Regions from separate parts of the Bartonella sp. P12B genome, predicted to be linked through region 2. Evidence: predicted binding sites of a transcription regulator. Region 2 holds the regulator's gene; the other holds the start of a gene.
What was found. The regulator LexA, encoded in region 2, represses DNA repair genes until DNA is damaged. The targets are predictions, from matches to a motif close to TGTTCNNNNTGTGTTCNG.
Positions count from the first base shown of each region.

Region 1: a site for LexA is predicted at 6,428-6,445, ahead of uvrA (excinuclease ABC subunit UvrA). Genes of this name have one in related genera too.

Region 1 covers NZ_JBTTDI010000003.1:41,386-54,223, forward strand. The annotation lists gene AC0QT1_RS02900 (ATP12 family chaperone protein) at 1-578, shown strand, start outside; gene AC0QT1_RS02905 (hypothetical protein) at 615-1,163, opposite strand; gene glnA (type I glutamate--ammonia ligase) at 1,320-2,729, opposite strand; gene AC0QT1_RS02915 (P-II family nitrogen regulator) at 2,789-3,127, opposite strand; gene uvrA (excinuclease ABC subunit UvrA) at 3,413-6,313, opposite strand; gene ssb (single-stranded DNA-binding protein) at 6,639-7,154, shown strand; gene gyrA (DNA gyrase subunit A) at 7,394-10,174, shown strand; gene coaD (pantetheine-phosphate adenylyltransferase) at 10,199-10,717, shown strand; gene AC0QT1_RS02940 (peptidylprolyl isomerase) at 10,707-11,300, shown strand; gene AC0QT1_RS02945 (peptidylprolyl isomerase) at 11,320-11,832, shown strand; gene tgt (tRNA guanosine(34) transglycosylase Tgt) at 12,702-12,838, shown strand, end outside.
Region 2 covers NZ_JBTTDI010000003.1:197,780-210,617, forward strand. The annotation lists gene AC0QT1_RS03550 (D-alanyl-D-alanine carboxypeptidase family protein) at 18-1,181, opposite strand; gene AC0QT1_RS03555 (septal ring lytic transglycosylase RlpA family protein) at 1,546-2,400, opposite strand; tRNA gene AC0QT1_RS03560 (tRNA-Lys) at 2,786-2,861, opposite strand; gene lexA (transcriptional repressor LexA) at 3,681-4,394, shown strand; gene rimO (30S ribosomal protein S12 methylthiotransferase RimO) at 4,498-5,811, shown strand; gene ttcA (tRNA 2-thiocytidine(32) synthetase TtcA) at 5,850-6,728, opposite strand; gene rpsD (30S ribosomal protein S4) at 6,977-7,594, opposite strand; gene murI (glutamate racemase) at 7,776-8,588, opposite strand; gene AC0QT1_RS03590 (RNA methyltransferase) at 8,581-9,417, opposite strand; gene sfsA (DNA/RNA nuclease SfsA) at 9,711-10,430, shown strand; gene map (type I methionyl aminopeptidase) at 10,472-11,302, shown strand; gene radC (RadC family protein) at 11,320-12,114, shown strand; gene AC0QT1_RS03610 (DUF3126 family protein) at 12,142-12,354, opposite strand; gene AC0QT1_RS03615 (alpha/beta fold hydrolase) at 12,838-12,838, opposite strand, start outside.

The DNA.
Region 1 (12,838 bases), 160 kb from region 2:
AGTTCGCTACATTAGTGGCAGAGGAATTTGAAAGCCAAAAGCAAGTTATTAATCCAGCAAAAATGCCAATGACGCGTCTTGTTAACACTGTTATTGATGGTATAGCTGATGATATGCAGGTTGTTTTTGAAGGCTTATTGCGTTTTGTTGCCTGCGATATGATCTTTTATCGTGCTCAAACACCAAAAGAGTTGGTACAGCGGCAATGTGAACAGTGGGATCCTTTATTGGATTGGGTAGAAGAAAAACTTGGTGCACGATTTCATTTGACCGAAGGGCTTATGCATATTGAACAACCACGGGAAGCTATTCAAGCGGTTAGCAATTATCTCCGTAAATTCGTTTCTCCTTATATGCTTGCCGCACTTCATATGATGACAACTTTAACAGGGTCAGCTCTTATTGCTTTTGCTGTTGTGGAGAGAAAAATTGATGCAGATCATGCTTGGAATATTGCTCATTTAGATGAAGATTGGATGATAGAACAATGGGGCGTTGATGAAGAAGCAATGGCGCGTCGTGTTGATAAGAAAGTCGAATTTAATGCTGCTGTCACAGTCATGACAACTTGTTTGTAAGAAAAAGTTTTCTTTTATTTATACGCACCATTTTTCTTAATCAGAGTATTTTGTAATTTTCTGGGGATTGACTTTTATTTTTTCCAGTCCTGGGAATGCTTCATTGGTAATGTTTAAGATTGCTTCATCATTACCACGAATAAAATACCAATGGTTGTTGTCAAGAAGTGCAATAACCTCAGTTTGAATAGCGCACTTTTTTCCAGAATTTGTTGTGGTGACAAATTCTACAGGTATAACAAAATAAGGGATACCATTATCAAGTTCTCCTTCACGTTTTTGTTTTTGGTCGATGTGAATACTCTCAATTTTATAATTTTCTGCCAACCGTTCTATTTGGCTTCTCATGATTTGTTGGAATTGTGATTTACTGAAATTTTTCTTGGCAGTTAAGCTATTGATGATTTGGGGAGGAATTGCGTTTAAGATAGCATTCGCATCAGCATTTTGAATTGCTTTGCTGTAAGCAAAAGCTGCTTTTTCAAGGTCTATAAGTCTTTGATTTGTAATTTTAGAAGCTTGAGTTGTAGAGATCATAAAGGCAATGCATAAAAAAATGGGAAAGAGGAGATAAATTCGTCGCATTAGAAACCTTATTAATTGATTTGAATGAATTCAAGTTAGACTTATAAAGGAAAAGTACAGAAGCAAAAAGCCAGTTGTGTTTTCTGATGAGGAGAATATCCACAAAAATGAAGGATGAATCCTTCATTTTTAGTCAAAAGAATAACTGATTATTCTTTAAACAGAATAATACATATCGAATTCGACAGGATGAGGCGTTGTTTCATAACGCAAAACTTCTTGCATTTTTATTTGAATGAAAGAATTAATTTGATCATCGTCAAAAACATCGCCAGCTTTCAAAAAGCTACGATCTTTATCAAGTGCTTCAAGTGCTTCGCGTAGACTTCCTGAAACTGTAGGAACTTCTTTGAGCTCTTTTAAGGGAAGATCATAAAGATCTTTATCCATAGCCTGTCCAGGATGAATTTTATTTTTGATTCCATCAAGACCAGCCATTAAGAGTGCTGCAAATGCTAAATAAGGATTTGCTGTTGGATCTGGAAAACGCACTTCTACACGTTTTGAATTTGGCGAATGACTCATTGGAATTCGGCAAGATGCAGAACGATTGCGTGCAGAATAAGCAAGAAGAACAGGCGCTTCATAACCAGGCACTAAACGCTTATAGGAGTTTGTTGATGGATTGGTAAAAGCGTTAATTGCTTTTGCGTGCTTAATGACACCACCTATAAAAAATAAGCAGGTTTCTGATAGTCCAGCATATTCATTCCCTGCAAAAATTGGTTTACCATCTTTCCAAATAGACATGTGAACATGCATGCCTGAGCCATTATCACCAAAAACTGGTTTTGGCATGAAAGTTGCTGTTTTTCCATAGCTGTTTGCTGTTTGATGAACAACATATTTAAAAATTTGCATCTTGTCGGCTTCACGAACAAGCGTATCAAAGCGAATACCTAATTCATGCTGTCCTGCTGCCACTTCGTGATGATGCTTCTCAACACGAACGCCCATATCTTTGAGTGCCGTGAGCATTTCAGAGCGCATGTCTTGGCAAGAATCGAGTGGGGGAACAGGAAGATAACCACCCTTCATTCGTGGACGATGGCCAAGATTTCCCATCTCATATTCCGTATCATCATTGGAGGGAAATTCACTTGAATCCAGTTTAAATCCAGTATTATAGGGATCCGTTTTATAGCGTACATCATCAAAGATAAAAAATTCCGCTTCTGGACCTATATTGATTGTATCGCCAATTCCTAAAGATTTCATATATACTTCAGCTCTTTTGGCGATAGAACGAGGGTCTCTACGATAAAATTCTCCAGAAACAGGATCAAGCACATCACAAAAGAGGACTAAAGTGGATTGTGCAAAAAAAGGATCAATATGTGCTGTTTCTGGATCTGGCATTAAGACCATGTCCGATTCATTAATTGTTTTCCATCCGGAAATTGAAGAACCATCAAACATAACACCATCGCTAAATGTATCTTCACTGATTTCTGCGATATCCATTGTGACGTGATGCAACTTTCCACGCGGATCGGTAAAACGTAAATCGACAAAACGAATTTCGTTATCTGTAATTTGTTTGATAATGTCTGATGCGGTTGTCATATCCAATTTCCTTATGTGGGATTGAGGTGAATAAAAAAGGTAAAATTTGTTATCATTTATTAAAGGGCATCGATTCCGGATTCGTCAGTACCTATACGAATGGCATCATCAATGGAAAAAACAAATATTTTCCCATCGCCGATATGTTTTGTTTGAGCTGCTTTACGTATTGCGTCAACGGTTTGCTCCAACTTTTCATCGGCAACAACAATTTCAATTTTTACTTTAGGTAGAAAATCAACAACATATTGGGCACCACGATAAAGTTCTGTATGTTCTTTTTGACGACCAAAACCTTTAGCTTCTGTAACTGTAATACCATGTAATCCAATTTTTTGAAGCGCTTCTTTCACTTCATCAAGTTTGAAGGGTTTTATAATGGCTTCAATTTTTTTCATGCTGAAATTATCTCCAACGTTATTTGGTCTTTTTAGACTGCATCACATTATATTGACAACTATAAGATGTCCAACAGATACTTTGTGCACAGAAAGTCAAAAATTATTTCATTTTATGTCTTGTTTGGAAAAGTTTCATTTGTGGTATAAAATGGAAGGTTGTCGTTCTTTGAAAAAAGTCTATAAAGCTTGTTAGAGAGTAAAAATAATACAATAATATAAGAGATATTTGGTTCTTTATTATGCCACATATTTTTTATAAGAGGAGCAGTGTTAGAAGGAGTCCTATAAAGGTTGGCGCAGTAAAATTTCTTTCAGAAATTTTCCCGTATAAGAAGCTTGAATCTGAATAATATCTTCAGGACGTCCAACTGCAACGATTTCACCACCACGGTCTCCACCCTCTGGTCCTAAATCAATAATCCAGTCGGCTGTTTTTATAACTTCAAGATTATGTTCAATCACGACAACTGTATTGCCTTGTTCGACGAGTTCATGCAGAACTTCGAGGAGTTTAGAAATATCATGAAAATGTAAACCCGTTGTTGGTTCATCCAAAATATACAATGTACGCCCTGTTGTTTTGCGTGAAAGTTCTTTAGCAAGTTTTACACGTTGAGCTTCACCACCAGAAAGTGTTGTAGCTTGTTGTCCTAATTTGATATAGCCAAGACCAACTTTACTGAGGGTTTTTATTTTGTTGTGAATGGTAGGAACAGCTTGAAAAAATTCTTCAGCCCTTTCGATCGTCATATCCAAAATATCAGCGATAGACTGCTCTTTGAATTTTACTTCAAGTGTTTCTCTATTATAACGTTTTCCTTGGCAGACATCGCAAGTAACGTAAACATCAGGGAGAAAGTGCATTTCAATTTTGATGACTCCATCCCCTTGACATGCTTCACACCGTCCTCCTTTGACATTAAATGAAAAACGTCCTGCTTGATAACCACGGGCTTTTGATTCTGGAAGTTCGGCAAACCATTCGCGGATTGGCGTAAATGCGCCTGTATAGGTTGCTGGATTAGAGCGTGGGGTGCGTCCAATAGGCGCTTGGTTGATATCAATGACCTTGTCAAGAAACTCTAATCCCTCAATTTTGTCATAGCTTGCGGGGCTATGATAACTTCCCATGATATGGTGTGATGCAGCTTTAAAAAGAGTTTCAATAAGGAATGTTGATTTTCCTCCGCCTGAGACACCAGTTATGCATGTGAAGGTTCCAAGAGGGATATCAGCACTAATATTTTTGAGGTTATTCCCTCGAGCTCCGATGATTTTAAGTTTTTTCGACTTTGCTATTTTACGTCGTTGAGCAGGTAGTGGAATAGCCATTTTCCCTGAAAGATATTGTCCTGTGAGAGAAGATACATTTTCTATAATTTCCTGTGGTGTACCTTGCGCTATAATTTCTCCTCCATGAACGCCTGCGGCAGGGCCCATATCAACGACATGATCTGCAGTAAGAATGGCATCTTCATCATGTTCAACAACAATAACTGTATTACCAAGATTACGCAGATGGTGCAGCATTTTCAGAAGACGTTCATTATCGCGTTGGTGTAAACCAATAGAGGGTTCATCTAAAATATAAAGGACGCCTGTAAGTCCAGATCCAATTTGGGATGCTAATCGAATACGTTGACTTTCACCCCCTGAAAGAGTGCCTGAATTTCGAGATAAGGTAAGATATTCCAGTCCTACATGATTTAAAAAAGCTAAGCGTTCACGAATTTCTTTTAAAATACGCACTGCGATGTTACGTTGTTTTTCGGTCAGATGTTGATGAATATGAGCAAACCAATCATCTGCTTTTGAAATGGAAAGTTCTGATATTTGCCCAATATGCATTCCGTGGATTTTTACAGCTAACGCTTCTGGTTTTAGACGATAGCCATGACAAGCTGGACAAGCTGAAGAAGACATATAACGTTCGATTTCTTCACGGGACCATGGAGAATCGGTTTCTTTCCATCGTCGCTCCATATTGGGGATAATCCCTTCAAAGTGTTGAATCCTTTTATATGATCCTGAATCATTTTTATAAATAAAGGAGATTTCTTTGTTTTTTGTACCATAGAGAATAGCGTGTTGTGCCTCATTTGAGAGTACACACCATTGATCCGTAAGTTTAAATCCGTAAACTTTGCCTAATGCTTCTAAGGTTTGGCTATAGTATAATGAAGATAATTTAGACCAAGGAGCAATTGCACCATCTTTTAAGGCAAGATTTTTATTTGGTATGATTTTTATCGGATCTACAGCTTTTTTGATACCAAGTCCGTCGCAAAGAGGACAAGCACCAAAAGGATTGTTGAATGAAAATAAACGTGGTTCAATTTCGGGGATAGAAAATCCAGAGATGGGACAGGAAAACTTTTCTGAAAAGATAAGCCGTTTGTGTGTTTCATTTTTCGATTTATGAGCAGATTCTTTTGAGGTTTCGTTTTGTGCTAAGGGCTGGTCAGCCATTTCAGCAACTGCAATTCCATCTGCTAGTCGTAAACAGGTTTCTATACTGTCAGCTAGGCGAGAGGTAATATCATCACGCACGACAATGCGATCTACTACGACATCTATATCATGTTTATATTTTTTATCGAGAGGAGGAATATCAGGAATTTCATAAAATTTTCCATCAACTTTAGCACGTTGAAATCCTTTTTTTAAAAGTTCTGTCAGTTCTTTTTTATATTCTCCCTTTCGTCCTCGGACGAGAGGTGCCATAATGAAAATTCGTGTACCTTCTGGTAAGGACATAATTTGATCAACCATTTGGCTTACCGTTTGGCTTTCAATAGGAAGTCCTGTAGCAGGAGAATGAGGAACGCCAATACGTGCGAAGAGAAGGCGCATGTAATCGTGGATTTCAGTGACGGTTCCTACCGTTGAGCGAGGGTTGCGACTGGTTGTTTTTTGTTCAATAGATATCGCTGGAGAAAGACCATCTATGCGGTCGACGTCTGGTTTTTGCATAACTTCCAGAAATTGACGCGCGTAGGCAGAGAGACTTTCAACATAACGCCGTTGACCTTCAGCATAAATTGTATCAAAAGCTAAAGATGATTTTCCTGACCCAGAAAGCCCAGTGATAACAATCAGTTTGTCCCGCGGAAGATCAAGATCAATATTCTTAAGATTATGCTCACGCGCGCCGCGAATGGATATGTATTTTTGATGAGTCATGTTTTATCCTTAGCATATACAAAAATTGAGCATCTAAAATAGAATAAAACTGTTTTCTGGAATTACAATGCATTTCATTGCTTAACAAAGATAAAGCAGACTTGTCTTGTGGAAAGAAAAATATAAAGAACAATTTTTTATTCTCTGAATGATGGAATAAACTATGCGTGATTGTTATCTTTTGTTATAATCATAAAATGTAACCTTTTAAGAAGGATAGCAAAGTCTACATTGAAGGTCAATTGCAGATATGCAAATGAAAAGGTGGTAATGACTGCTATACAACAAAGATTGTTTTGCAAATTAAGATTTTGGAGTTCATGCAATGGCTGGTAGCCTTAATAAAGTTATTTTGATTGGTAATCTTGGTGCAGATCCTGAAATTCGCCGTTTGAATTCTGGTGATCAAGTGGCGAATTTGCGTATTGCTACTTCAGAAAGTTGGCGTGATCGTAATACAAATGAGCGTAAGGAACGCACAGAGTGGCATAGTATCGTTATTTTTAACGAAAACCTTATCAGAATTGTGGAGCAATATTTAAAAAAAGGGAGCAAAATCTATATTGAAGGTCAGTTGCAAACACGCAAATGGCAAGATCAAAATGGCAATGATCGCTATACAACAGAGGTTGTTTTGCAAAAATATCGTGGTGAATTGCAAATGCTTGATGGGCGTGGTGCTGGTGGAGAGCAAATGCAAGGAGCAAATCAGTCGAGCGGAAATTATGGTAGTGGTAGTTTTGGTGACAGTAGCTCGGGTCAGAGGGACAATTTTGGTCAAAACAATAATCAAGCAAGAGAAGACTTTTCGCACAAATTAGATGATGATGTTCCTTTTTGAGGGCTCTCCAACAGTGTTGTTTTTTCTTCGTTTGTTTCTTTTCAGTTATTTGTTTTAGTTTTTTAAAGTTTAAAGAAGCGAGATCTTGTATCTTTTATCCGTAATTTTTAATACAAATAAATAACATGTTGAAAATTATTGTTAAATTTCTACCTTTGTTGCGGGAGAGGAATTAGCATTTTGGCGCTTTTTTCGCTATAAAAGGGTAAAGTGATTCTTTATTTGAAAGTCTTGAAGCTGTGACCGATCTTACTCCACTACAAGAACGTGATGTGCTAACCGGCATAGAGCCCATCAGCATTATTGATGAAATGCAACGCTCTTATCTCGATTATGCGATGAGCGTGATTGTTTCCCGTGCACTTCCTGATGTCCGTGATGGACTGAAGCCCGTTCATCGGCGGATTCTTCATGCTATGAATGAGATGGGGCTTTCTTTCAACAAGTCTTATCGCAAATCTGCCGGTGTTGTTGGTGAGGTTATGGGGAAATTCCATCCTCATGGTGATGCTTCGATTTATGATGCATTGGTGCGTATGGCACAGGACTTTTCTTTGCGAAATCCATTGATTGATGGGCAAGGAAATTTTGGTTCTGTTGATGGTGATCCGCCTGCAGCAATGCGTTATACAGAATGTCGTTTAGAAAAAGTTTCCGAAGAACTTTTAGCTGATATTGATAAAGATACCGTTGATTTTCAGGATAATTATGATGGGCGTGAGCGTGAACCCGTCGTTTTACCGGCGCGTTTTCCTAATCTTTTGGTTAACGGATCAGGTGGTATTGCCGTGGGAATGGCAACCAATATTCCGCCCCATAATCTTGGAGAAGTTGTTGATGGTTGTATCGCCTTGATTGATAATCCAGACATAACACTTGATGAGATCATCCAAATTATCCCTGGTCCTGATTTTCCTACCGGTGGTATTATTCTTGGCCATTCCGGTATTCGTTCAGCTTATGAAACAGGTCGCGGTTCGGTTATTATGCGTGCTAAGGTTGATATTGAAGAAATTCGCAATGGTCGGCAAGCAATTATTGTAAGTGAAATACCTTATCAGGTTAATAAAGCAACCATGATTGAAAAAATGGCTGAATTGGTGCGTGATAAACGTATCGAAGGAATTTCCGATTTGCGTGATGAGTCTGATCGTGATGGCTATCGCGTTGTTATCGAGCTTAAGAAGGATGTTGTAGCAGAGATCGTTTTGAATCAATTATATCGTTATACGCCCCTGCAAACTTCCTTTGGTTGTAATATGGTTGCGTTGAATGGAGGAAAACCTGAACAAATGACGTTGCTTGATATGCTTCGTGCATTTGTTTCTTTCCGAGAAGACGTTGTAAGTCGGCGAACAAAATATCTTTTGCGTAAAGCGCGTGAGCGTGCCCATGTTTTGGTTGGTCTTGCGCTTGCTGTTGCCAATATTGATGAAATTATAGCGCTCATTCGTAAAGCTCCTGATCCACAGACAGCGCGTACACAATTAATGGAGCGGCGCTGGCCAGCTTTTGATGTGGCACCTTTAATTAAACTTATTGATGATCCTCGTCATATTATTCATGATGATGGTACTTATAATTTATCTGAAGAACAGGCGCGTGCTATTTTAGAATTGCGTTTGCAAAGATTAACGGCACTTGGACGTGATGAAATTGCAGATGAATTGAATAAAATTGGTGTGGATATTACCGATTATCTCGATATTTTGGCATCTCGTTCACGTATCATGGGGATTGTTAAGGAGGAATTAAGAGCTCTTCGTGAGGAGTTTGCAACACCACGACGGACTATCTTTGGCTTTGGGAGCGCTGAGATGGATAGTGAAGATCTGATTGCTCCAGAAGATATGGTGGTAACAGTTAGTCATGGTGGCTATATTAAGCGTGTGCCTCTCAATACATATCGTGCGCAGCGCCGCGGTGGTAAAGGACGTTCTGGTATGTCTACCAAGGATGAGGATTTTGTAACGCGATTATTTGTTGTTAATACCCATACACCAGTTCTTTTCTTTTCATCGCGTGGAATTGTTTACAAGGAAAAAGTTTGGCGTTTACCCCTTGGTACGCCGCAATCGCGTGGGCGTGCGCTTATTAATCTGCTTCCTTTACAGCAGGGTGAGCGCATAACAACGATTATGCCTTTGCCAGAAGATGAAGCGCATTGGAGTACATTAGACATTATGTTTGCAACGACGCGTGGAACTGTCCGTCGTAATAAATTATCAGATTTTGTTCAGGTTAATCGGAATGGCAAAATTGCTATGAAGCTTGATGAAGAAGGAGATGAGATTCTTTCTGTCGAGACTTGTACAGAACATGATGATGTTGTTTTAACAACGGCTAATGGACAATGTATTCGTTTTCCAGTTGTTGATGTTCGTGTTTTTGTAGGACGTAATTCGGTGGGGGTTCGTGGTATTAATTTGGCTGATGGTGATAAGGTTATTTCGATGACGATCTTAGAGCATGTTGAGGCGACCTCGTTCGAACGTTCTGCTTACATTAAACGGGTGGTGAGTGAACGGCGTGCTGCTGGTGCCGATGCTGAAGATATTGTAACTCTTGATGAAGAAGATGAGGGAAATGAAACGGAGTTAACAGACGAGCGCTATGCAGAACTTAATGCGCGCGAACAAATGCTTTTAACAGTGAGTGAGTTTGGTTATGGAAAACGATCTTCCTCATATGAATTTCGAGTTTCTGGACGCGGTGGAAAAGGGATTCGTGCAACAGATCCTTCTAAAACAGCTGGAATTGGTAAATTAATAGCGGCTTTTCCGGTGAAAGCGCAAGATCAAATTATGTTGGTCTCAGACGGTGGGCAGCTCATTCGTGTTCCTGTGGAGGGGATTCGTATAGCTGGCCGTTCGACGAAAGGGGTCACAATCTTCAATACAGCTGAGGGTGAAAAAGTCGTATCGGTTGAACGTATTTCTGAATCTGAAGATGATGATAACCAATTAGATGGTGCAGCTGAGAAATCTCCTGATACAGTTGGTGTGAGCACAGAAAAATAGTTCTTAAGGGGGCGAAGTGAAACGATGAAAATTGCTCTTTATGCTGGTTCCTTTGATCCTCTTACAAATGGTCATCTTGATGTTTTGCGGGGCAGTTTCATTTTGGCTGATAAGGTGATTGTAGCTATAGGTGTGCAGGCTAAAAAAAAACCACTTTTTAGTTTTGAAGAGCGGGTTGATTTAATTACTGAGGTAGGGAAAGATTTGTTAAATGTAGGTCCTGATCGGTTGCAGGTTCTCTCATTTGATGCTCTTTTAATTGATAAGGCTCGAGAAATTGGTGCTTCATTTCTTATTCGCGGATTACGTGATGGTACTGACCTTGATTATGAAATGCAAATGGCGGGGATGAATGCTTTCATGGCTCCTGAATTGCAAACAGTTTTTTTGCCGGCAAGCGTTTCTGGACGCGTCATTACTTCTACATTGGTGCGTCAAGTTGCTTCTATGGGAGGCGATGTGGCGTCCTTCGTGCCTGCAAATATTGCAAAAGCTTTGCGCTTAAAATTTCAATCTTCAAAGGAATATGATTATGTATCTTAGAGTTTTTGCTCTTTTGACATGTCTTTTTTGTTTTTTTTCGTTGAGTGCTGTCGCGAGAGATTCTAACATAACCGATGATGCAAATGTTCTTATTTTATCTCTTAAAAATGGTGATGTGATTATTCGTCTGCGTCCTGATCTTGCACCTAAACACGTTTTACAAATCAAAAGGTTAACAAAGGAAGGTGCATACAATAATGTTGTCTTTCACCGTGTTATTCCAGGTTTTATGGCACAAACTGGTGATGTTCAATTTGGAAAAAAGGGGAGTGCAGACTTTGATGCTAAACGCGTTGGGAGAGGCGCCTCAAATTATCCCAATGTACCAGCAGAATTTTCAAGTCAGCCATTTAAGCGTGGGACCGTTGGAATGGCGCGTGCACAAGATCAAAATTCCGCGAATTCTCAATTCTTTATTTGTTTTGATGATGCTCCTTTTTTGAACGGTCAGTATACTGTTGTTGGAGAGGTTATAAAAGGTATGGACGTTGTTGATCAAATTAAAAAAGGCACCAGAAGTAATAATGGATCGGTAAAAAATCCTGATGTTATTAATGCTGCTACTTTACAAGCTGATAGATAAGACAAAGGAGTTTAGCCATATGTCCGAAATGAGAGATTTAGAAAATACCTTAATTCTTGAAACAACAAAGGGGAAAGTTTTTATTGGGCTTTTTGCTGATTTAGCACCTGGGCACGTTGCACGTATTAAAGAACTTGTCCGTGAAGGTGCTTATGATAATGTTATTTTTCATCGCGTTATTGATGGTTTTATGGCTCAAACGGGGGATGTACAATTTGGAAAAAAGGATGGGACAGAATTTAATTTATCACGTGCGGGTATGGGAAGTTCAGCGAAACCTAATTTGACAGCAGAGTTTTCAAATCTTTCTCATAAGCGTGGTACAGTTTCTATGGCACGTAGCCAGAATCCAAATTCTGCTAATTCACAGTTTTTTATTTGCTTTGCTGATGCTCCTTGGCTTGATCGCCAATATTCTATATGGGGACAAGTGATTGAAGGTATGGAAAATGTCGATAAAATTAAGCGTGGTGAGCCTGTTATAGAGCCTGATATAATTCTTAAAGCTACAATTGCTGCCGATACGAAATAATATAATTATATCGATTTCAATTTTAAGAGCCTTAAGTGAAGATATTCCAGTCTGATTGTTGTCTCAAATATGATAAAGATCAACTGTTACAGCTTAAATCCATAAGGGGATTCTAAGCCTATGCGTTCTCTTCGCATTAAGTTTCGTTATCTGTAAGTTTTATCGGTTTTGCTGGAGGGCTTTTTTGCTGTTGTTGGTGATAGGAGTACGTTCAAGGTTGGATAATTAATGGTCGTACTGCTGGCTTACAAGCAGAGCATGAATGACTGATTTCATTATTTTAATTATACAGAGTTCATTACTTTTTGCAGTTGTTCTATGGTTTATCTTTGTGTTTTGAATTTTATATTTTTATGTAAGTGGATTTAGGAAGGCAATGCTCTAGAATAATGCTTTGTATTGAAAATCGTTTAAAAGAAGATGAGAAGGTTTCTGTGTTGATTTCTTCTGAGTTTGTTTAATGAAGGAAGACTTAAAGTTTAAGTGTTACGATGGTGAGTTGTGATGAGTGATGAGATATTTTGTTGTTATTTGCTGCTCTTATAATGCTTAATGCTCATTTTTTACTGAATTATATCGGCATGAAAATAAGGCCGTTATTTTTTGAACAACGGCTCTAGAACTGTGGTGGGTAGAAATATAACGCGTATATTGTTGGTGTATCGAATATTATTGGGAAATGAGACTATCATTTTACCTATGATAATTGTTTGATAACAAAATTTCATTTACTCTGTTAAATTCTTTTATGCTGATTACAATATTAAGAGAATCGAAGATTAATCCATTAAGCCTATGATGATGTCCTAAGAAAAGCCATAGCTTTTCTTAGGACAATATAAGTTTGTAGAATCAAAAAGACAAGAGTGATGATAAAGACATTTCATTATAAAAAAATTGCTCAAGATGGGTGTGCACGTCGTGGTGAAATTATAACGGGTCGTGGGAATGTTCGTACACCCGCATTTATGCCCGTTGGAACGGCAGGCACTGTTAAAGCTATGTA
Region 2 (12,838 bases):
ATCTTATCTAGCTCGTATTATAAATATTTTCGTAACCATCCAATTGTTATTTCATAGAATGCATTTTTTGCTTTTATCAAAAAGCTTCCTTCCTGAACATTGTTTCCAGCAAAAACCGTTTTTTCAAGAAGAACTTTTTTATCTTCTAAAATTTGTAGAACACCAACAGGTTGCCCTAAAACAATCGGTGCCTTTAAAGGACCATGATATTTAATTTTTGCCTTAATATTCATTTTTTTTTCATTCGAGAGCATAAAGCTTATCGGTTCTTTAACAATAAGAGAAACAGAATTTTTTATTCCACCATAAACAGAAGCATGGCCAACCGTCTCTCCCTTTTTGAAAATTGTTTTAAGATCAAAAGCTGTCATTCCCCATTGAAGAATGCGTTCTACTTCCGTTGTACGCCTTTTAGCATCTTGCAAACCATTTATTGCTAAAAAAAGACGTCGTTGATTTTCATAAATGGTAACAACCATTGAACCTCCATCCTTTTCGCTATAGCCAGAACTAAATCCTTCAACGCCAATTTCTTTAGAAATAAGAGGATTTTTGTTCCGTTGAAAAATATTATTCCAAGTAAAGTGAGGTTCACGGTAAATCATGTAGTAATCAGGATACTCATGAACAATATGACGCACTAATGTAATCATATCATGTAATGTTACAAATTGCCCCTCTTCAGGAAGCCCTGTTGCATTAACAAAATGACTATGTGATAATCCAAGTGTTTTAGCTCGCTGATTCATCAGTTTAGCAAAATCAGCCTCACTTCCTGATATTCCTTCAGCGAGAATAATAGCCGCATCATTACCATTGACAATAATTAAACCACGCAGAAGGTCAGAGATACTAATTTCTGTTTTTACTTTTGCAAACATAGTGGTTGTACCAGAAGGTGCTCCACCTTTACGCCAAGCATTTTCACTGACCTTAAATTTCTGTGTAGTGCTTAACGCTCCTTTTTTTAATTGATGAAAAACGACTTCAGCCGTCATCAATTTTGCTAATGAAGCAGGAAAAAAAACAATATCACTTTGTTTTTCAAAAAGTATTGTATCTGTGTTATCATCCAATAACAGTAATGACGACGTAGGAAATTGAAAATTCTGTGCTTTGCCCCCCCCATTTAACGTCAACATCCAAAGTAAGGTAAATAAAACTCTTAATGCTGTATGCATAGCTGCTTCTCCCATATCTAAAGAATCAGCATAAAGAATCTCCTTGTGTAAGAAAAGATTTGTTTTCTGCAAACTGTCATTACAAACTTAGAATAGCTTTCTCTTTTTGCTTATGACTATCAAAATGAACAACACACTATACTCTATTTTTCATTTTTCTTGTAGAATTTATTTTTGATATTTTAATGTACTCGTAAAATGCAAAAATGATACCAAAGTGCATTACCTTTTTTATAGTAACACACAATTTTATTTGTTTTATTTAAGATGAAACATTATTACAATTAACCATTTCTAATTATCTATAATTTGATAATTATATAAAGGTCAGAAAAAACTTGTTTTTTATATGCAACAGCTGTAGCTAATTGACTCTTAGCTTTTTGTTTAACTTATTTATAAAAGCCACTTGATCAAACAGCGGTGGCTTATCAATCAAAACAGGACCAATTTCTGGCAATCTTATAAAAACAGCCTTATTAGGTTGCTTTTGATTATCTGTACTGAATCTTCTTTCTAATGCGGCACTTTCTTTTTCTTTAGACAAATTTGCCAATACCAATGAGGATGAGGCGTAATTTCCTGATGTATAAGAAGCCATTAAATAAGCACCATCATAATGTCCAACTGGTGCTTCAGAGATGTATTCCACTTTAACATTTGCCACACCTGCATTTGCATAACCAAGAATTTCAGCAGCTTGCTTTGATAAATCAATAATTCTATCTTTTATAAAAGGACCACGATCATTAACTCTAACAATGATAGAAGATCCATTTGCTAGATTCGTAACACGAGCATAACTGGGTAAAGGCATTGTTGGATGAGCAGCAGTCAAGAGATTCATATCATAAACCTCACCATTTGCAGTTAAACGCCCATGAAAATCTGAACCATACCATGATGCTTCACCAACACGTTGATAAGTTGGATCATTTTGAGGATAGTACCACTTTCCTTTTATTTGATAAGGTTTACCAACAATGGCTTGCCCACTTCTCTTTTCTTTTGATTGATTTTTTTCACTTAAAGTTTTTTTAGGAAACACAGCAATTTTTACATCTGTTGGCTTATTATTATGATAATAACTCTTTACTCCAAAAAATGCTGTTTGGCTTGCACAGCAAGATACCAATAACTGAGAAACAGCTACTACAGAAACAAATTGAAATGTTGAATTAAGAATGGAAGTAAACTTCTCTTTGCTAATTAAAAGCATCTGTCAGCCCGCTTATTTTTATTGCTATACTGCGAAAACCACATCGCACATTCGCGCAATAGGGAAATTCACATTTCTGGATGATTCCCCTCGCGCGCTTATAGTATCTTGAAAAAGCATCTGCTATCAAGAAATTAATACAACATTAATCTTTTTATGATTTTTCGCAGGAAAAAGATACAATACAATAGACATTGTGTTCAATTAAAAAATAAAAAAATCAATATATTAATAAAAAATATAATCACATAATATAAACTGTGAATAAATATGCTGATTCTGCAAGATAAGCGATAAAACTCTCTGATTAACGTAGAAAAACTATAATCACTGGAGCAATTTAATAATTACGTATCATTTTTCTGGAATTTTAAAATGCTGCTATTGGTGAGCGCGCAGGGATTCGAACCCTGGACCTACTGATTAAAAGTCAGTTGCTCTACCAGCTGAGCTACGCGCTCCCAAACAAGTCAAGTCGCTTGTAGAAAGTGAATGGAACATACGGTCGACTTTTCATTTGGTCAACACCTTTCGAAAAAAAATATTATATTTTGTTTAGTTATCAATACTTTTATGTTTCCCCCTATTCCTCATCACTGTAATAATATAAAATTCTCTTCCTTCCGAATTTGAATAAAAGGAATAATTTTAAAATATAGGAAACGTATGTAGAAACAGGTAAATGAATTTTACAAATAATAAAAACGAACAATAAAAAAGTGATTCTACTGTCTTTAGATGTTTTTCCAACTTTCTAACATGAGCATGGCGTTGGTAAGGTTATAATTTCCATGGACTGGAAGCTTATTCTTATATAAAAATAGAGGAAACATAAAACAGAATTTCAGCATAACTAAAATGATGTTCTAAAATATCAGTCGTGACGATAAAAAGATTATCGTTTAATGTTTTATAGAGTTATAAATACTTATCCTAAAAAAAGAAAAACTGAAATAATATATAAAATTATTCTAAATATACAAAGAATTTTCAATCTTTTTCAAATTTACAGGATGCTTTTTAACTGAAATATTTTATAATAGGATTTATTTTAAGGTAATTTATCTCACTTTATATAAGTAAATCATATAAAAATAATAGATTGCAAATATTTTATATTTATAAAATGAAATTTTAAATTATAGTATATTATATTATTAATATAAAAAATAAAGTAAATTTGTTTGATGCAGTTTCCAAAAAAATGTATAATATTTATAGATTAATATATCTTATCTTCCTTTTTTTCTCATATTTGATGTTTTTAACTGGAATATTGAATGTTAACATGTAAACAATATGAATTACTTTTGTTCATTCATAATCATATAAAAGAAACCGGTGTATCTCCTTCCTTCGAAGAAATGAAAATTGCATTGGAGCTTTCGTCAAAGTCTGGCGTTCATAAGCTTATTATAGCCTTAGCTCAACGAGGTTTTATACGCCGCTTGCCCAATCGTGTCCGCGCAATAGAAGTAATTCGACTTCCAGAAAAAATAACATTTAATCTTTCTTTAGCGCGTAAAATTTCTCCAATTATGATGGAAAAAAACAAAAGAAAAATATTTAAAAACTTAAATGATCTTGATAATTTTGAGATAGAAGAGAAAAAGAATATCACTATCCCTATTATGGGCCGTATTGCTGCAAGTATGCCTGTCTCCGCTATATCACAACAAATAAATACGCTTTCTTTACCACAAGAGATGATTAATTCGGGTGAGCACTATGCTTTAGAAGTTAAAGATAATTCTATGATTGAAGCTGGTATTCTTGATAAAGATACTATAATTGTTAAACGTCAAAATACTGCGATAACAGGTGAAATTGTTGTGGCGTTTATTGACAAAGAAGAAGCAACTTTAAAACGTTATCGACGCAATGGGGGTTCCATTGCACTGGAGGCAGCAAACCCTCATTACGAAACACGCATATATGAATCGGAGCGTATACAGATACAAGGTAAAATTATCGGACTTATTCGCAAATATTAAAAAATAAATTGCACACATATCAAAAATAAAGAAAACTTTTTATTCTTAATAATTTAAAAAATAATAAATAAAATTTAATCGTTATAAAATTGCAAGATATATCATGGCAGCACCTCGTATTAGTTTTGTCTCCCTCGGATGCCCAAAAGCACTCGTAGATTCTGAACGAATTATTACAAAACTACGCTCTGAAGGTTATGAAATTTCACGTAAGCATCAAGGTGCTGATCTCGTTATTGTGAATACCTGTGGTTTTCTTGATTCTGCTCGAAAGGAATCATTAGCTAATATTGATGAAGCCCTCAAAGAAAATGGAAAAGTTATTGTAACTGGATGTCTAGGTGCTGATCCTGATGTTATTCGTCAAGCACACCCTAATGTATTAGCTATTACAGGACCGCAGGACTATCAAAGTGTTATACAAGCTGTTCATTCAGTAATTCTTCCAGTTCATGATCCCTTTATCGATTTAGTTCCTCCGCAAGGTATTCGCTTAACTCCTCGCCATTATGCTTACTTAAAAATTTCTGAAGGATGTTCTAATCGCTGTAGCTTTTGTATTATCCCTACTCTACGTGGTGACCTTACTTCACGCCCCATCAATGATGTTCTTCGAGAAGCGGAAAAACTTGTACAGGCCGGTGTAAAAGAGCTTTTGGTTATCTCACAAGATACCAGTGCTTATGGCATTGATATGAAATATTCCGAAAGTTCTTGGAAAGATCGCACAATAAAAACTAAATTTTTTGATCTTTGTCGCGAACTAGGCAATATGGGTATTTGGATACGCATGCATTATGTTTATCCTTATCCTCATGTAGATGAAGTTATTGAGCTTATGGCAGAAAAAAAGATTCTTCCTTATTTGGATATCCCTTTTCAGCACGCGTCACCAACCGTTTTACGCAATATGAAACGTCCTGCTCTTATGGAAAAAACTAATCGTAGAATTGAAAAGTGGAGAAAAATTTGTCCAGATCTCACTTTACGATCAACATTTATTGTAGGTTTTCCAGGCGAAACGAATGAAGATTTTAATATGCTTCTCGAATGGCTAGAGGAAGTAAAAATTGAACGTGCTGGCTGTTTTCAATACGAAGAAGTAAAAGGTGCTGCCGCAAATAATTTAGGATTAGAAAAAATTTCTGAAGAAGTAAAAAAAAGCCGCTGGCATCGTTTTATGGCCAAACAACAACAAATTTCTACCCACCTTTTAAAGAAAAAAATTGGAAGAAGACTTCAAGTTCTGATCGATGAAAGTCAAGGAAAAATTGCTAAAGGTCGAAGTCAATATGATGCTCCAGAAGTAGATGGTGTTGTGCATATATCATCACGACGACCATTACGTGTTGGTGAATTTGTCACCGTAAAAATTGAACAATCAGATGCTTATGATCTTTATGGTGTAGCGGTTTAAAGATAAGATTGAAACTCATCGTGCGTAATAATTAAATTTTATAACAAGTTTTGAAAATCAAAAAGTTTTTTATCAAGCAAATGACTTGGACGAACATTTGTTAAGGCGCGAATCATGGTATCTTTACGTTTAGGCATCCTTTTTTCAATATCTTTTAGCATTTCTTTCATTGCATTGCGTTGTAGACCATCTTGGCTGCCACAAAGATTGCAAGGAATGATAGGAAAGCGCATTGCTTGAGAGAATTTCTCCATATCTTCCTCAGCAGCGTAAACAAGAGGGCGCAAAACAAACAGATCTCCTTCATCATTTATCAGCTTTCCAGGTATAGCGGCTAATCGGCCACCATGAAATAAATTCATAAGAAACGTTTCTAAAACATCATCCCGATGATGACCAAGAACCAATGCAGAACATCCCTCTTCACGTGCGATACGATATAAATTACCACGTCGCAATCGAGAACAAAGTGAACAATATGTTTGTGTATCTGCCAATTTATCTGTGACAATAGAATAAGTATCCTGATATTCAATACGATATGGAATTTGATAAGAATTTAAAAAGTCTGGAAGAATATGTCTTGGAAATCCTGGTTGTCCCTGATCAAGATTACAAGCTAGAATTTCAACAGGTAAAAGTCCGCGCCATTTTAAATCGAGAAGAAGCGCTAAGAGTCCATAAGAATCCTTTCCGCCCGACAAAGCAATAAGCCATTTTTTTCCTGAAGAAAGCATAGAAAAATCATCAAACGCTTGCCGCACATGGCGAAGAAGTCGTTTACGCAATTTATTAAACTCGATAGTTGAAGGAGCAGACCGAAATATTGGATGACAATCATCAGCTTCTTTTGTCAAAGAATCATTTTTTTTTACATTCTTTTTCATTGCTTGATATTCGTCTGAAACATGATCCATAATGCCATATTCTGTATAATAAACAGCTTATTCTACTAAAATAACAGAAACAGACAAAGACTTAACGTTGCTTAAACAAATGCTTCGTTTATTTATCTGTGAAAAGAAACGGAGCTATACAAATTATGCTGTTGTAAAATACAACAACAAACTTTGATATAACACCATTCACAAAAACACCTGTTAGCTTCAAAAACTATAAAGCAACATCATACCGTATAGAGAATGCTCCACTCTCTTTAGAGAACTTAACGAGAATAGAATTCAACAACCAAATTGGGTTCCATTTGTACAGCATAAGGAACATCCGCAAAAGCAGGAACACGCGTAAACGTTGCTTTCATCTGATTATGATCCGCTTCAATATATTCAGGCACATCACGCTCAGCTAACTGTACGGATTCTAAAACCAAAACAAGTTGTTTTGACTTTTCACGAACCTCAATAACATCACCTGGCTTACAACGATATGATTGAATATTGGTACGCCGCCCATTTACGTTAACATGTCCATGATTGATAAATTGGCGAGAGGCAAAAATCGTAGGTACGAATTTTGCACGATAGATAACAGCATCCAAACGCGACTCTAAAAGTCCGATAAGATTTTCACCAGTATCACCACGCCGCCGAGCAGCTTCTTCATAAGTTTTACGGAATTGCTTTTCTGAGATATCACCGTAAAATCCTTTTAACTTCTGTTTAGCACGCAATTGGACACCATAATCAGAAAGCTTTCCTTTACGGCGTTGCCCATGTTGACCTGGTCCATAATCACGGCGATTTACTGGAGATTTTGGACGCCCCCAAATGTTTTCTCCCATACGGCGGTCAATTTTATATTTCGTTGTTTCGCGTTTACTCATCGCATTTCCTTTAAAAATAGAACACAAGATCTCTTAGAAAGATCTTAAGGAAACGCGCCCTCCTCTGCCTTCAAACCAAAAGACTGACAGGACATCTTAACATAACATGCAAAGTCATCCACGGGACACGTCAATTAATATCATTTTCTCGAAAGAAAAAGCTAAAGAAACTTTATTGATATCAGCCCATAAAGTCAACTCCTTTCATAATATTTAAGTCAAACTCTTTTAACAAACGCTCTGTCGAGGAAGTTATATTTTGCGATGTAAATAATGCAAAATCTTTATGCTTCTTTATGATTTTTGGCTGCACTTTTGTTGATAATAATGATCTTGTGTGTTTGGCTATAGCTTTAGCTGAATCAATCCATTCAACGGGCCATAAAGCTTGTTCACGAAAAAAATCAATTAAAAAAGGATAATGTGTACAAGCTAAAACAATAATATCCGTATATTTGCCATCTTTCTCAACAAAACAGGGAAGAATTTCGTGACGTAACTGTTTTAAATCAATAGGTTTTCCACGTAAATAATCTTCAGCAAATTCGGCAAGTTTTTCACTTCCAACAAGTTTAACATCACATTGTGCAGCAAAACTATTGATTAATTCACGCGTATAAGCACGCTTAACTGTTCCAGGAGTGGCCAATACGGAAATAAAACCAGATTTTGTTTTTTCAGCTGCTGATTTAATTGCAGGAACCGTTCCTACAAAAAGGATATGGGAAAATTTCTTTCGCAAATTTGCCATCATCAATGTAGAAACGGTATTGCAAGCGATTACACATAAAGCAGGATTATAAAGTGTTAAAAGATTTGTAAAAACCTTTAAAATACGTTTTTTTAAGAGATTTTCTTCCCAATTTCCATAAGGAAATCCCCTATCATCAGCAACATAAATAAATTGCCTTTCAGGGATAAGAAAGCGCACTTCCTTCAACACTGTTAAACCGCCAATGCCACTATCAAAAAAAAGAATAGGCCGATCATCCATCAGTTTTCACACTTGTTTTTAATTTTTTACGTTCACGACCTGCAGGCGCCCCACTGCCTCGCGGAAATTTAGGTGAAAAATGATCCAATGAAGAGACAATTCCCCGTAGCAAGCGCACCTCAGATTCACTAAAATTAGCACGCGTAAAAACAGAGCGCAGATTTGCAAGCATCACCTCTTTGCGTTCTTGAGGTCTAAAATATCCACGGATCTCTAAAGCATCTTCTAACTGAGATAAAAAACCATGAAACGTTGCTTTATTTGCTGGCTCCATCTCTACCGCACGAAAAGCCGTATCATTCATATCTTTTAAACCTGATTTCATCCATTCATAAGACATAAGCAAAACCGCTTGTGCGATATTAAGTGAAGCGAAAGCAGGATTAACCGGAAAAGTAATAATTTTATCAACAAGACTTATTTCATCATTTTCTAATCCCCACCTTTCTCTTCCAAATAAAATGCCGGTTTTCTGTCCAATGTTTTCACGCTGACGTAATAGATTCGCTGCTTCAACAGCACTTTTTACAGTCTTAAAACCACATCTTTCACGTGCTGTTGTAGCAAAAACATAATGCAAATCTGCAATTGCATCACGCAACGTGTCAAAAGTAACAGTGTCATTAATAACATGATCTGCTTTACTCGCAGCAGCTATAGCTTTTTCATTTGGAAATCCTTCTCGAGGTTTAACTAATCGAAGCTTAGAGAGCCCAAAATTTGCCATTGCCCTTGCTACCATACCAATATTTTCAGGCAATTGCGGTTCGACCAAAATAATAATTGGACCCTTTGTTAAATTTTTACGATTCCTATTGGTTCCAGCCATTAATTTTTCCTAATTTCATACATTCTTAAGAGAACATTCTTCCAAATAACCTTTTAACAACAAAATAATATCAATATTGTTCTTTTATCCAGAAGTTATGGGGAAGTAACAACTTAAAAATTAAAAATGAATTATAAAAACAAATAAACTTCGTTTTTTTAATGACTTAGAGTGATTGAGTAAACTCTCATGACATTTTCGTGCATCAAAAATGCTTTAATGAAGTATGCTATAAAGCTTATAGATAACAAACTGGGTTGAATTATCAAATCATAAATTCTAAAATAAGGAACATGCTCTTTATTTCTAAACTTTTTCCTGCAAAACTTATCCGCCGTTATAAACGTTTTCTTGCTGATGTTAAACGAGAAGATCAGCACATTTTTACTGTGGCGGTCCCTAATACAGGATCGATGCTCGGTTTGACAACCCCGAACTCCAATATTTGGCTTTCATATAATAACAATTCCAAGCGAAAATATGCATATCAATTAGAAATTGTTGAAGCAAATGATACTTTAGTTGGCATCAATACGACTTTGCCTAACAAACTTGCCCTAGAAGCACTTCAAAATGATTTGTTACCAGAGTTAAACGGATACAAAACAATTTTGAAGGAACAATGCTATGGTACACAATCACGAATTGATTTTCTTCTGCGTGATGGCATCCGCCCTGACTGTTATCTAGAAATTAAAAATGTTCATTTTATTCGCCAAGAAGGATTAGCGGAATTTCCTGATACCGTAACAAAACGTGGCACACGTCATCTTGAAGAACTGATAAAAGTTGTGCAACAAGGAAAACGAGCTGCTATGCTTTATGTAATTCAACGGGAAGATTGCTCAGCTTTTAAAATCTGCCATGATCTTGATTCAGCTTATGGACGTAAATTTGATTTAGCATTAGAATCGGGAGTAGAATTTTATGCTGTAAAGTGTCACGTAAGTACAAAAGGTATTTTTCCGATTCATCGAGTGGAAATAGAAAACAGATTCATCGAGTGGAAATAGAAAACAGATTCATCGAGTGGAAATAGAAAACAGAAAAAATAATGACTGATTATATTGAATATAATAAAATCCCCTTAAAATTTAACGGGCAAATTCGCATTTTTGATGAGCACGCTTTTGCTAAAATGCGTGAAGTTGGTCGTATTGCTGCAGAATGCCTTGATGCACTTATGGATATTATTAAGCCTGGCGTTACTACACAAGAAATTGATGATTTTGTCTTCATTTTTGGAGCCGAAAGAGGAGCTCTTCCTGCTGATCTGAATTATCATGGATATGGACATTCATGCTGCACATCAATTAATCACGTTGTTTGCCATGGCATCCCGAATAAAAGACCCTTACAAGAAGGCGATATTGTTAATGTTGATGTAACCTTTATTCTCGATGGTTGGCATGGAGATTCAAGCCGCATGTACCCTGTTGGAAAAATCAGACGTGCTGCAGAACGTTTGCTAAAAATAACGCACGAGAGTCTTATGAGAGCAATCGCCATAGTCAAGCCTGGAGCTACCACAGGTGATATTGGATCCGCCATTCAACGCTACGCAGAATCTGAACGTTGCTCAATTGTAAGAGATTTTTGCGGACACGGAATCGGTCAACTTTTTCATGATGCGCCTAATATTTTACATTATGGAAATCCTAGAGAAGGAATAGAACTCAAACAAGGTATGATGTTTACAATTGAGCCAATGATTAATCTTGGAAAACCACAAGTTAAGATTTTATCTGATGGCTGGACTGCTGTTACACGTGATAGATCTCTTACTGCACAGTATGAACACACAATTGGTATAACAAGTGAAGGATGTGAAGTTTTTACACAATCTCCTAAAAATATTTTTTATATTCCAAACTCAAGCGCTTAAATAAATGTAGAAATGTCATGGCTAAGAAGATAAGTAAAAAGAAAGATATCCAAAGTCATCATTTTGCATCGACATCACAATCTCCACTTACCCCAAAACCAGAAACAAAAAGTGAAAAAGTTCAGAGAAATTTACAGATAAATAAACATTACCAAGGACATCGTGAACGTCTCCGTAAACGCTATTTAAAATCAAAAGGAAGTGCACTTGAAGATTATGAATACCTTGAATTATTGCTTTTTCGCACGATTCCCCGCGCAAATACAAAACCAATAGCCAAAAATTTAATAGCACATTTTGGCTCACTAACAGACGTATTGAGAGCTGATATTCATCGACTTCAAGAAGTTCAAGGATGTGGTCCAGCAACTGCAATCGATTTAAAAATTATTTCAGATGTTGCTGGACGTCTTGCTCGCGCAGAATTGTATAAACGTGATATTTTTTCATCATGGGATAAAGTATTAGCTTATTGTAAAGCCGTCATGGCGCACGAAACACGCGAACAATTTCGTGTTCTCTTTCTTGATAAAAAAAATGGTTTACTTGCTGATGAAGTCCAACAAACTGGAACTATTGATCACACCCCTGTCTATCCCCGTGAAGTCATATCTCGAGCTTTAGAATTATCTGCATCAGGACTTATCTTAGTGCATAATCACCCCTCTGGGGATGCTAGACCTTCTCAAGCAGATGTAACGATGACATACAGATTAAAAGACGCAGCAAATGCGTTAGGGATTACTATTCATGACCATCTTATTATCGCACGAAATGAATATACAAGCTTTAAAGCATTAAAACTCATATGAATCTTACTCAATATTATTGGGGACGAATCAATTTCCTAAATCAATATCTAATATAGCCATTGAAAAATTGTATGATAACTCATCCTCATCGTCATCTCGATAGATAATACCTAAAAATTCATTACCAATATAAACTTCACAAGAATCAGTTTTTTTAGGCCGCGCTTTTACTTGCAATGCTGAATTTTGGAATATATTTTTAAAGTAATTATCAAGTTTTTTTATTTCATCAGCATTCACTATGCTCTCCTATTTTTTAAGACTCCTAAATTAACGCTTGTAAGGCGGGTAAAGCACTCCTAAGATTTCTGTAATGATAGTAAAAACTTTATTTTCAATTTTCTATATTAGCTATATTCGAAAAAGCACTCTCTTAACACATTCACTAAAAGGTCTACCATTGTGAAATATATTCATATAACTGCAAAAGTAAAAAAACGGTTAGAAAACCGTAAATTTTAAATAATTTCTACTTTATCTCCAATTTTTAGCTTTTACGTTCATAAGCACCCTCTGACGGAATATTGATCAATCACTTATAATTTTTTCTTTTTATCAAAATAAAATTCTATAAAATAAAGAGATCTTTCATCCTTTCTAACTGCTTTTTTATAAAGAAATTCCTTTTGATAATGATAGACAAACAGCTAAATAAGTTTTTTACTTTTATCCAAGATAAAAAATATTGGATATTTTTGCAAACATATAAAATCCATGGGCATTT